Regions from separate parts of the Streptomyces sp. 3N207 genome, predicted to be linked through region 2. Evidence: riboswitches for the same ligand, from Rfam matches in the RefSeq annotation. Region 2 holds a riboswitch; the other holds the start of a gene.
What was found. A riboswitch is a leader RNA that binds a small molecule or an ion and turns the genes downstream of it on or off. The one in region 2 is predicted to bind glycine.

Region 1 (4,505 bases), on a different contig from region 2:
CCTGCATCTGGACATGGATGCCTTCTTCGCTGCTGTGGAGCAGGCGTCGAAGCCCAGTCTGCGCGGGAAGCCGGTCGTGGTCGGCGGCCTCGGGCCGCGCGGGGTCGTTTCGACGGCCTCGTACGAGGCCAGGCGCTTCGGGGTGCACTCGGCGATGCCCACGGCGCAGGCCAGGCGGCTGGCGCCGAACGCTGCGTATCTGGGCGCGCGCTTCGGGCTCTACCGTGCGGTCAGCGAGGTGGTGATGGAGCTGCTGCACCAACTGTCGCCACTGGTGGAGCCCCTGAGCCTCGACGAGGCGTTCGTGGACCTGGAGGCCGGGGAGGCGCTGGAAGGGACGCAGGGCGGCGCTGAGGGGGCGCAACAGGTCGGTGAGCGGCTGCGGCGGGACATCAGAGCGGCGACGGGGCTGACCGGCTCGGTGGGGCTGGCGGGATCGAAGATGCTGGCCAAGATCGCCTCGGAGCAGGCGAAGCCGGACGGCCTGGTACTCATCCCGGTGGGCACCGAGCGCGAGATGCTGGCACCGCTGTCGGTGCGGACGCTGCCCGGGGTGGGGCCTGCCACGGCGGAGGTGCTGCGCAGAGCCGGGATCACCACTGTCGGAGAGATCGTGGAGGCGGGTGAGGACGAGCTGCTGCGGCTGCTCGGTAAGTCACACGGGACCTCGGTCCATGCGATGGCCCACGGCATCGACGACCGTCCGGTGGTGGCCGAGCGGGACGCCAAGTCGGTCTCCGTCGAGGACACCTACGATGTGGACCTCACCGACCGCACCAGGGTGCGGCTGGAGCTGGAGCGGCTCGCCGAGCGCTGTGTGACGCGGCTGCGCGCGGCCGGGCGGTCCGGACGCACCGTGGTCATCAAGGTACGCAGCTACGACTTCTCGACCCTCACCAGATCCGAGACCCTGCGTGGGCCCACCGACGACCTGGGTGTCGTCAAGGAGGCAGCGCTGCGGCTGCTGGACGGGGTGGACACCACGGCCGGGGTGCGGCTGCTGGGAGTCGGGGTCAGCGGGCTCGCCGACTTCACACAGGAGGACCTGTTCGCGCAGGCCCAGGCCGCGCTGAGCCAGGAGCACGAACCGTCCGACAGAGACCACCCCGAAGGCGGGGCGGGAGCGGCGGAGGCCGAAGGCAGTCCGGCGGAGGCCGAGAGCAGACCGGCGGGTGCCGAGGGGCCGCTGCGGACGGCCCGGGCGGCGATGGAAGCGGGCGCCGCCGCCGAGGAGCCCGGCGCGGCCGTGTCCGCCGATCGGCGATGGACCCCCGGCCTGGATGTGTGCCATGCCGAGTACGGCAGAGGCTGGGTGCAGGGCAGCGGCATCGGGAAGGTCACCGTCCGTTTCGAGGAACCGGACACTCCGCCCGGCCGGGTGCGGACCTTCTCCGTCGACGACCCGGAGCTGGAGCCCGCCGAGCCGAGAATGCTGGACGCGGACATCGCCCGGGCGCTGGCGGCTCAGTCCCCGGCGCCGGCGATCCGTCCGAAATCGCGGTCCGGGGGCGTGGGCGCCTCCTCGCCTGCCGGGACGTCGAGCCCGTAGTGGCGGTAGAGCTGGAGCTCCTGCTGCGGGGAGAGGTGACGGCCGACGCCGAAGTCGGGGGCCTCCTTGATCAGGGCGCGCTCGAACGGGACACGCAGCCCGGTCTCGTCCAGGCTCGAGGGCTCCAGCGGCACGAAGGCGTCGCGGCTGAAGATGCCGGTGCGCAGCGCCGCCCACTCCGGTTCGCCCGTGGCGTCGTCGAGATACACCTCGTCGACCGTGCCGATCTTGACACCCTCGCTGTCGAACGCCTTGCGGCCGATCAGGCTCCGCGGATCTATGTAGGTCTGCACGAGTCTCCTCCCACGGGGTCGCAACGTGCTGTTCACGCTCGTACTCACCACGAAACGGCACTTTTCGACTGTTGGCTACTTGAGCGCACTCCGGGTTACCACTCAAGGGGGCGCTGATACGCTCAAGGTGGCTGTCGACCCCGTGCGGGAGAGTCCTCCGGTGAACTTTCCGGAGGCGCCGAAGGAGCAACTCCTCCCCGGAATCTCTCAGGCCCACGTACCGCGCGGACGAGGTCACTCTGGAAAGCAGGGCGGGCCCGGACCAGCGCCGAAGCCCCTCCTCACCGACGGTGTAAGCCGAGGCCCCGCACCTGGGGCCCGGTGAAACTCTCAGGTCGAGATGACAGAGGGGGAGGCCGTCCGGGCACCCGTAAAGGTGCCCCTCGCAGGTCGCACAGACCAGGAGGCCCCCGCAGATGACTTCCCACCGGACCCCGCTCTCCGCACTGGAGAACGGCACTCCCTTCGAGAGCCGCCATATCGGACCCGACGCCGGTGCGCAGGCCAAGATGCTCGCGCAGGTCGGCTACGGGTCGCTCGACGAGCTGACCGCGGCGGCGGTGCCCGACGTGATCAGAAGCACCGAGCGGCTGGAGCTGCCCGAGGCGCGGAGCGAGGCGGAGGTACTGGCCGAGCTGCGCTCCCTCGCGCAGCGCAACCAGGTGCTGCACTCCATGATCGGCCTCGGCTACCACGGCACTGTCACACCGCCGGTGATCCTGCGCAATGTCATGGAGAACCCCGCCTGGTACACCGCCTACACGCCCTACCAGCCGGAGATCTCCCAGGGCCGGCTGGAGGCGCTGCTCAACTTCCAGACCGTCGTCTCCGATCTGACCGGGCTGCCCACCGCCGGTGCATCGCTGCTGGACGAGCCCACGGCCGCCGCCGAGGCGATGGCGCTCTCGCGCCGGGTCGGCAAGGCCGGCAAGAACGGCGGCACCTTCCTGGTCGACGCCGACTGTCTGCCGCAGACCGTCGCGGTGCTGCGGACCCGCGCCGAGCCCACCGGGGTGGAGGTCCTGGTTGCCGACCTGAGTGAGGGCATCCCCGACGAGCTTGCCGAGCGCGGCGGCATCTTCGGCGTGCTGCTGCAGTACCCCGGCGCCTCCGGTGCGGTGCGCGATCTGCGCCCGGTGATCGAGCGGGCGCACGAACTGGGCGCGGTCGTCACCGTCGCGGCCGACCTGCTGGCGCTCACCCTGCTGACCTCACCCGGCGAGCTGGGTGCGGACATCGCCGTCGGCTCCAGCCAGCGCTTCGGCGTGCCGATGGGCTTCGGCGGGCCGCACGCGGGCTATATGTCCGTCCGCGACAAGTTCGCCCGCAGCCTGCCCGGACGGCTCGTCGGCGTCTCCAAGGACGCGGACGGCGAGCAGGCGTACCGCCTCGCCCTGCAAACCCGTGAGCAGCACATCCGCCGCGAGAAGGCCACCAGCAACATCTGCACCGCGCAGGTGCTGCTCGCCGTGATGGCCGGGATGTACGCCGCCTACCACGGGCCCGACGGGCTGGCCGCCATCGCCCGCCGTACCCACCGCTACGCGACACTGCTCGCCGCCGGGCTGCGGGACGGCGGCGTCGAGGTCCTGTATGAGCGGTTCTTCGACACGGTCACCGCGCGTGTGCCGGGCCGCGCGGCCGAGATCACCGGCCGGGCCCGCGAAGCCGGGATCAACCTGCGGCAGGTGGACGCCGACCACATCGGTATCGCCTGCGACGAGACCACCGGGCGCGAGCAGCTCGCCGCCGTGTGGCAGGCGTTCGGGGTGGCAGCGCCCGGCGACCTGGACGCGCTGGACGCCGCGATAGGGGCTACCTCCCGGCCGGAGGCCGGCGGAGAGGCACTCCCCGCTGACCTGCTGCGCAGCGACGAGTACCTCACGCACCCGGTCTTCCACGAGCACCGCTCCGAGACGGCGATGCTGCGTTATCTGCGCCGCCTCGCCGACCGGGACTACGCGCTGGACCGCGGCATGATCCCGCTCGGTTCCTGCACGATGAAGCTCAATGCCACCACCGAGATGGAGCCGGTCACCTGGCCCGAATTCGGTGCACTGCACCCCTTCGCGCCCGCCGAGCAGGCCGAGGGCTATCTGACGCTGATCCGCGAACTGGAGGAGCGGCTGGCCGAGGTCACCGGCTACGACAAGGTCTCCCTCCAGCCGAACGCGGGCTCCCAGGGCGAGCTGGCGGGACTGCTGGCCGTACGCGCCTACCACCGCGCCAACGGCGAGGCACAGCGCACCGTCTGCCTCATCCCCTCCTCGGCGCACGGCACCAACGCGGCCAGCGCCGTGATGGCGGGGATGAAGGTCGTCGTCGTCAAGACCAGCGACAACGGTGACGTGGACGTGGCCGACCTGCACGCCAAGATCGAGCAGCACGGCGACGAGCTTGCCGTGCTGATGGTCACCTACCCCTCGACGCACGGCGTGTTCGAGGAGCACATCACCGAGGTCTGCGCCGCCGTGCACGACGCGGGCGGCCAGGTGTACGTGGATGGTGCCAACCTCAACGCGCTGCTGGGGCTGGCCCGACCCGGCCGCTTCGGTGCCGACGTCTCGCACCTCAACCTGCACAAGACGTTCTGCATCCCGCACGGCGGGGGCGGCCCCGGCGTCGGTCCGATCGGCGTACGGGACCACCTGGCGCCGTACCTG
Region 2 (4,505 bases):
CCTGCTCAGCCGCAGGAGCCGAAGCAGCAGCATGCCCAGCCGAAGCCTGCCGAGCCCAAGCCCGGCGAACACGGCCAGCCCGCGAAGCCCGGCCAGCACAGCCAGGCCGCGAAGCCTGCGAAGCCCGGCCAGCACAGCCAGCCCGCGAAGCCCGGCGAACACGGCCAGCCCGCGAAGCCCAGTCAGCACGGCCAGGCCGCGAAACCCGCCAAGCCCGGCCAGCACGGGCAGCCCGCCGAGCCCGGTCAGCACAGCCAGCCCGCCAAGCCCGGTCAGCCCGCGGAACCCGCAGAGCCCGCGGAGGGGCAGGCGCCCGAGAAGCCGGCGCTCGGACTGGTGCCCCCGGCGGTGCCCGCCGAGCCGCAGCTCGAGAAGCCGGTCACCCCGGACGCGGGCCGCTGATCCCGGTCACGCCCGGGGCCCGGTCACAGGTGTCCCCGTCCGCGGTCCCGTCGTCCCTCCCGGGCGGCGGGACCGTCGGCGTCCGCGGCCCGGCCCGCGCGGGCGGCACTGGCGCCACCGGGGCCCCCGGCACTCGGGCGGGCGGCACCGGAGCGGGTGCGGGCACCAGCCGCACATGCGTGGAGACCGCCATCGGCACCGGCTCGGGCAGCGGTTCGAAGAGCACGGAGCGCAGTGCCTGGGCCGCGCCCCGGTCCAGCAGCACCGAGGAGACGATGCCCGCAGGCAGCCGCCCCGCCTCGGCGGCCGACCGCAGTCTGCGTACGGCACGCAGGTGACGGTGGAAGGCGTACCCGGACACCCTCCTGCCCCGCGCGGTCTGCCCGGCGAGCGCGTCCTCGGGCGAGACGTCGAGCAGCAGCAGGTGCAGCGACCGGCCCCGCCGTACCGCGTCCCGGGCCAGCCAGCGGCGCACCCAGCTCTGCGTACCGCAGTCGTGCACCACGACTGCGGCCCCCGAGCCGAGCGCCGCGCGCAGCCCCGCGTAGTGCGCGAGCCGCACCAGCGGCCGGTAGACGCCGTACGGCAGCCAGCGCGGCATGCGCCGCTCCCAGCGCTCCCGGGTGTCCTGGGAGTCGATACGGATGACCTGGCCGCGCGCCGGGACAGCGGATCTGATCAGGGTGGACTTGCCGCCGCCCGGCAGACCGGAGACGACCACCACATCCCCGGCGCGGTAGCGAAGCGTCCGCACCGCGGCGGTGCGGCGCAGGTCGTGGCGGACCACGGAGCGGGCGGCGGGACCCGCCCGCGCGCCCCTCGGCATCGCGTCCGCACTGCACAGGCTGCCCAATGGATCTCCCTCCCTGGGCGACGGCTCGGCCACCGCCTCCCCCAAGTATGTAAAGAAAAGGTAATGCGATTCAAGGTGAACGGCTTGCGCTCAGGGGCAGTCACGGCCCGCTCACCCGTGCGATGATGTCCGCACTCAACTCCATACCGGCCGTTCGAACCCGCGCGGGAGAGTCTCCGGCAGGCACAGCAGTATTCGCACGTCAGTAACCGCAACAGCATGCCGGGGCGCCGAAGGAGCAAGATCCTCCCTTGAATCTCTCAGGCCCCGTTACCGCGCAGGCTAGGCAGATCTGAAAAGCGGACCGTCGCGCTCCCGCCCCGGCGCGGGCCGGTGGTCCCACCCAAGGTGCAAGCCGCGCTCCAGCCGTTCGGGAGCTGTCGGCGAACCTCTCAGGTTCCGATGACAGATGGGGAGGACATCCGCGTCATACCCCTTGTGGGGACTCATTGGGACTCTGGAGCCTGCATGACTGAGCCACCGGCCACCCGTAAGACCGCGCTGGACGCCACACACCGGGCGCTGGGCGCCACCATGACCGACTTCGCGGGCTGGGACATGCCGCTGCGCTACGGCAGCGAGCGCGAGGAGCATCTGGCCGTGCGCTCGACCGCCGGCCTCTTCGACCTCTCCCATATGGGTGAGATCACTCTCACCGGACCGCAGGCGGGCGAGCTGCTGGACTACGCGCTGGTGGGCAACCTGTCCAAGCTGGCCGTCGGCCGCGCCCGCTACACCATGATCTGCGACGAGAACGGCGGCATTCTCGACGACCTGATCGTCTACCGGCTGGGCGAGCAGGACGAGCGGGAGTATCTGGTCGTCGCCAACGCCGCCAACGCACAGACCGTCCTCGACGCGCTGGTCGAGCGGCAGGACGGGTACGGCGCCGAGGTGCGGGACGACCGCGACAAATACGCGCTGATCGCCGTCCAAGGGCCGGCCGCCGTGGGCATCCTCAAGAAGCTGACCGGCTTCGACGTGGAGGGGCTGCGCTACTACGCGGGCGAGCGCGACATCGTCGCCGGCAAGCCCGCACTCATCGCCCGTACGGGTTACACCGGCGAGGACGGCTTCGAGCTGTTCGTCGCCCCCGACGACGCCGTCGAGGTCTGGGAAGCGCTGACGGAGTCGGGCGGGGACGCCGGCCTGGTGCCGTGCGGGCTCAGCTGCCGCGACACGCTGCGCCTGGAGGCGGGCATGCCGCTGTACGGGCACGAACTGTCCACCGCGCTGACCCCGTTCGACGCGGGTCTGGGCAGGGTCGTCAAGTTCGAGAAGACGACGAACGAGGGCCGCTTCGTGGGCCGGGACGCGCTGGCAGCTGCCGCCGAGAAGGCCAGGAAAGCGCCGCCGCGCAAGCTGGTCGGGCTGGTCGCCGAGGGGCGCCGGGTTCCGCGGGCCGGTTATCCCGTGGTCGCCGACGGCGCCGTTGTGGGCGAAATCACCTCCGGCGCGCCCTCCCCGACGCTGGGCAAGCCGATCGCCATGGCGTACGTGGACGCGGCGCACGCGGAACCCGGCACGAAGGGGGTCGCCGTGGACATCCGGGGCTCCCACGAGCCGTACGAGGTTGTGGCGTTGCCCTTCTACAAGAGGGACTGAGCCCTGGGAGGGTTGAGTCCTCGGAAGGGCTGAGCTCTTTCCACCGGTGGCCCGTGCCGAGTTCGGGCCCCCGGTTCCACCTGCCAAGACCGTTTTCACTGCACCTTTCGCATCCGGGAGAATCAGACTCATGAGCAACCCCCAGCAGCTCCGCTACAGCAAGGAGCACGAGTGGCTGTCCGACGTCGAGGACGGCGTCGCGACGGTCGGCATCACCGAGCACGCCGCAGGCGCGCTCGGTGATGTGGTTTTCGTCCAGCTTCCCGAGGTCGGCGACACCGTCACCGCGGGCGAGACCTGTGGCGAGCTGGAGTCCACCAAGTCCGTCAGCGACCTCTACTCCCCCGCCTCCGGTGAGATCACCGAGGTCAACCAGGACGTGGTGGACGACCCGGCGCTGGTGAACTCCGCCCCGTTCGAGGGCGGCTGGCTGTTCAAGGTGAGGATCTCCGAGGTGCCGGACGACCTGCTCTCGGCCGACGAGTACGCCGCTTTCGCCTCAGGCAGCTGAGGCGCCCGCCTCGGGTGACCGAGGTCCGCCTCGGATCGCCCGAGGCCGCTTGCCCACCCCGCCGCCACTTCCCAGGGACGGTTCTTCCATGTCGCTTCTGAACGGTTCTCTCCACGAGGTCGACCCCGACGTCGCCGCCGCCGTCGACGCCGAACTCCACCGCCAGCAGTCCACCCTCGAGATGATCGCCTCGGAGAACTTCGCTCCGGTCGCCTCCATGGAGGCCCAGGGCTCGGTCCTCACCAACAAGTACGCCGAGGGCTACCCCGGCCGCCGCTACTACGGCGGCTGCGAGTACGTCGACGTGGTCGAGAGCCTGGCCAGGGACCGCATCAAGGCGCTGTTCGGCGCCGAGGCCGCCAACGTACAGCCGCACTCCGGTGCGCAGGCGAACGCCGCCGCGATGTTCGCGCTGCTCAAGCCGGGCGACACCATCCTGGGTCTGGATCTGGCGCACGGTGGGCACCTCACCCACGGCATGAAGATCAACTTCTCCGGCAAGCTCTACAACGTCGTCGCCTACAAGGTCGACGACCAGACCAGCCGGATCGACATGGACGAGGTCGAGCGGCTGGCCAAGGAGCACCGCCCGCAGCTGATCATCGCTGGCTGGTCCGCCTACCCGCGCCAGCTCGACTTCGCCGCCTTCCGCCGGATCGCCGACGAGGTCGGCGCGTATCTGATGGTGGACATGGCACACTTCGCCGGTCTCGTGGCCGCGGGGCTGCACCCCAGCCCGGTGCCGCACGCGGATGTCGTCACGACCACCACGCACAAGACCCTGGGCGGCCCGCGCGGCGGTGTGATCCTCTCCAAGAAGGAGCACGCCAAGAAGATCAACTCCGCGGTCTTCCCCGGCCAGCAGGGCGGTCCGCTGGAGCATGTGATCGCCGCGAAGGCCGTCGCCTTCAAGGTCGCCGCCAGCGACGACTTCAAGGACCGGCAGCGGCGTACGCTCTCCGGCGCGCGCCTCCTTGCCGAGCGCCTGCTGCGCCCGGACGCGGTGGAGGCCGGCGTCTCCGTACTGTCCGGCGGCACGGACGTCCACCTGGTCCTGGTCGACCTGCGCAACAGCGAGCTGGACGGGCAGCAGGCCGAGGACCGGCTGCACGACATCGGCATCACCGTCAACCG

Region 1: it holds a riboswitch for glycine, as region 2 does, so the genes downstream of both, gcvP (aminomethyl-transferring glycine dehydrogenase) here and gcvT (glycine cleavage system aminomethyltransferase GcvT) in region 2, are expected to answer to the same signal.

Annotation. Positions count from the first base shown of each region.
Region 1 is NZ_JBQQBV010000035.1:9,239-13,743, forward strand. Features, by position in the region: gene ACTWP9_RS33955 (DNA polymerase IV) at 1-1,549, shown strand, start outside; gene ACTWP9_RS33960 (PRC-barrel domain-containing protein) at 1,465-1,842, opposite strand; glycine riboswitch at 1,978-2,075, shown strand; gene gcvP (aminomethyl-transferring glycine dehydrogenase) at 2,259-4,505, shown strand, end outside.
Region 2 is NZ_JBQQBV010000003.1:253,269-257,773, forward strand. Features, by position in the region: gene ACTWP9_RS06625 (hypothetical protein) at 1-402, shown strand, start outside; partial or broken gene ACTWP9_RS06630 (AAA family ATPase) at 620-1,228, opposite strand; glycine riboswitch at 1,411-1,541, shown strand; gene gcvT (glycine cleavage system aminomethyltransferase GcvT) at 1,724-2,860, shown strand; gene gcvH (glycine cleavage system protein GcvH) at 2,991-3,371, shown strand; gene glyA (serine hydroxymethyltransferase) at 3,460-4,505, shown strand, end outside.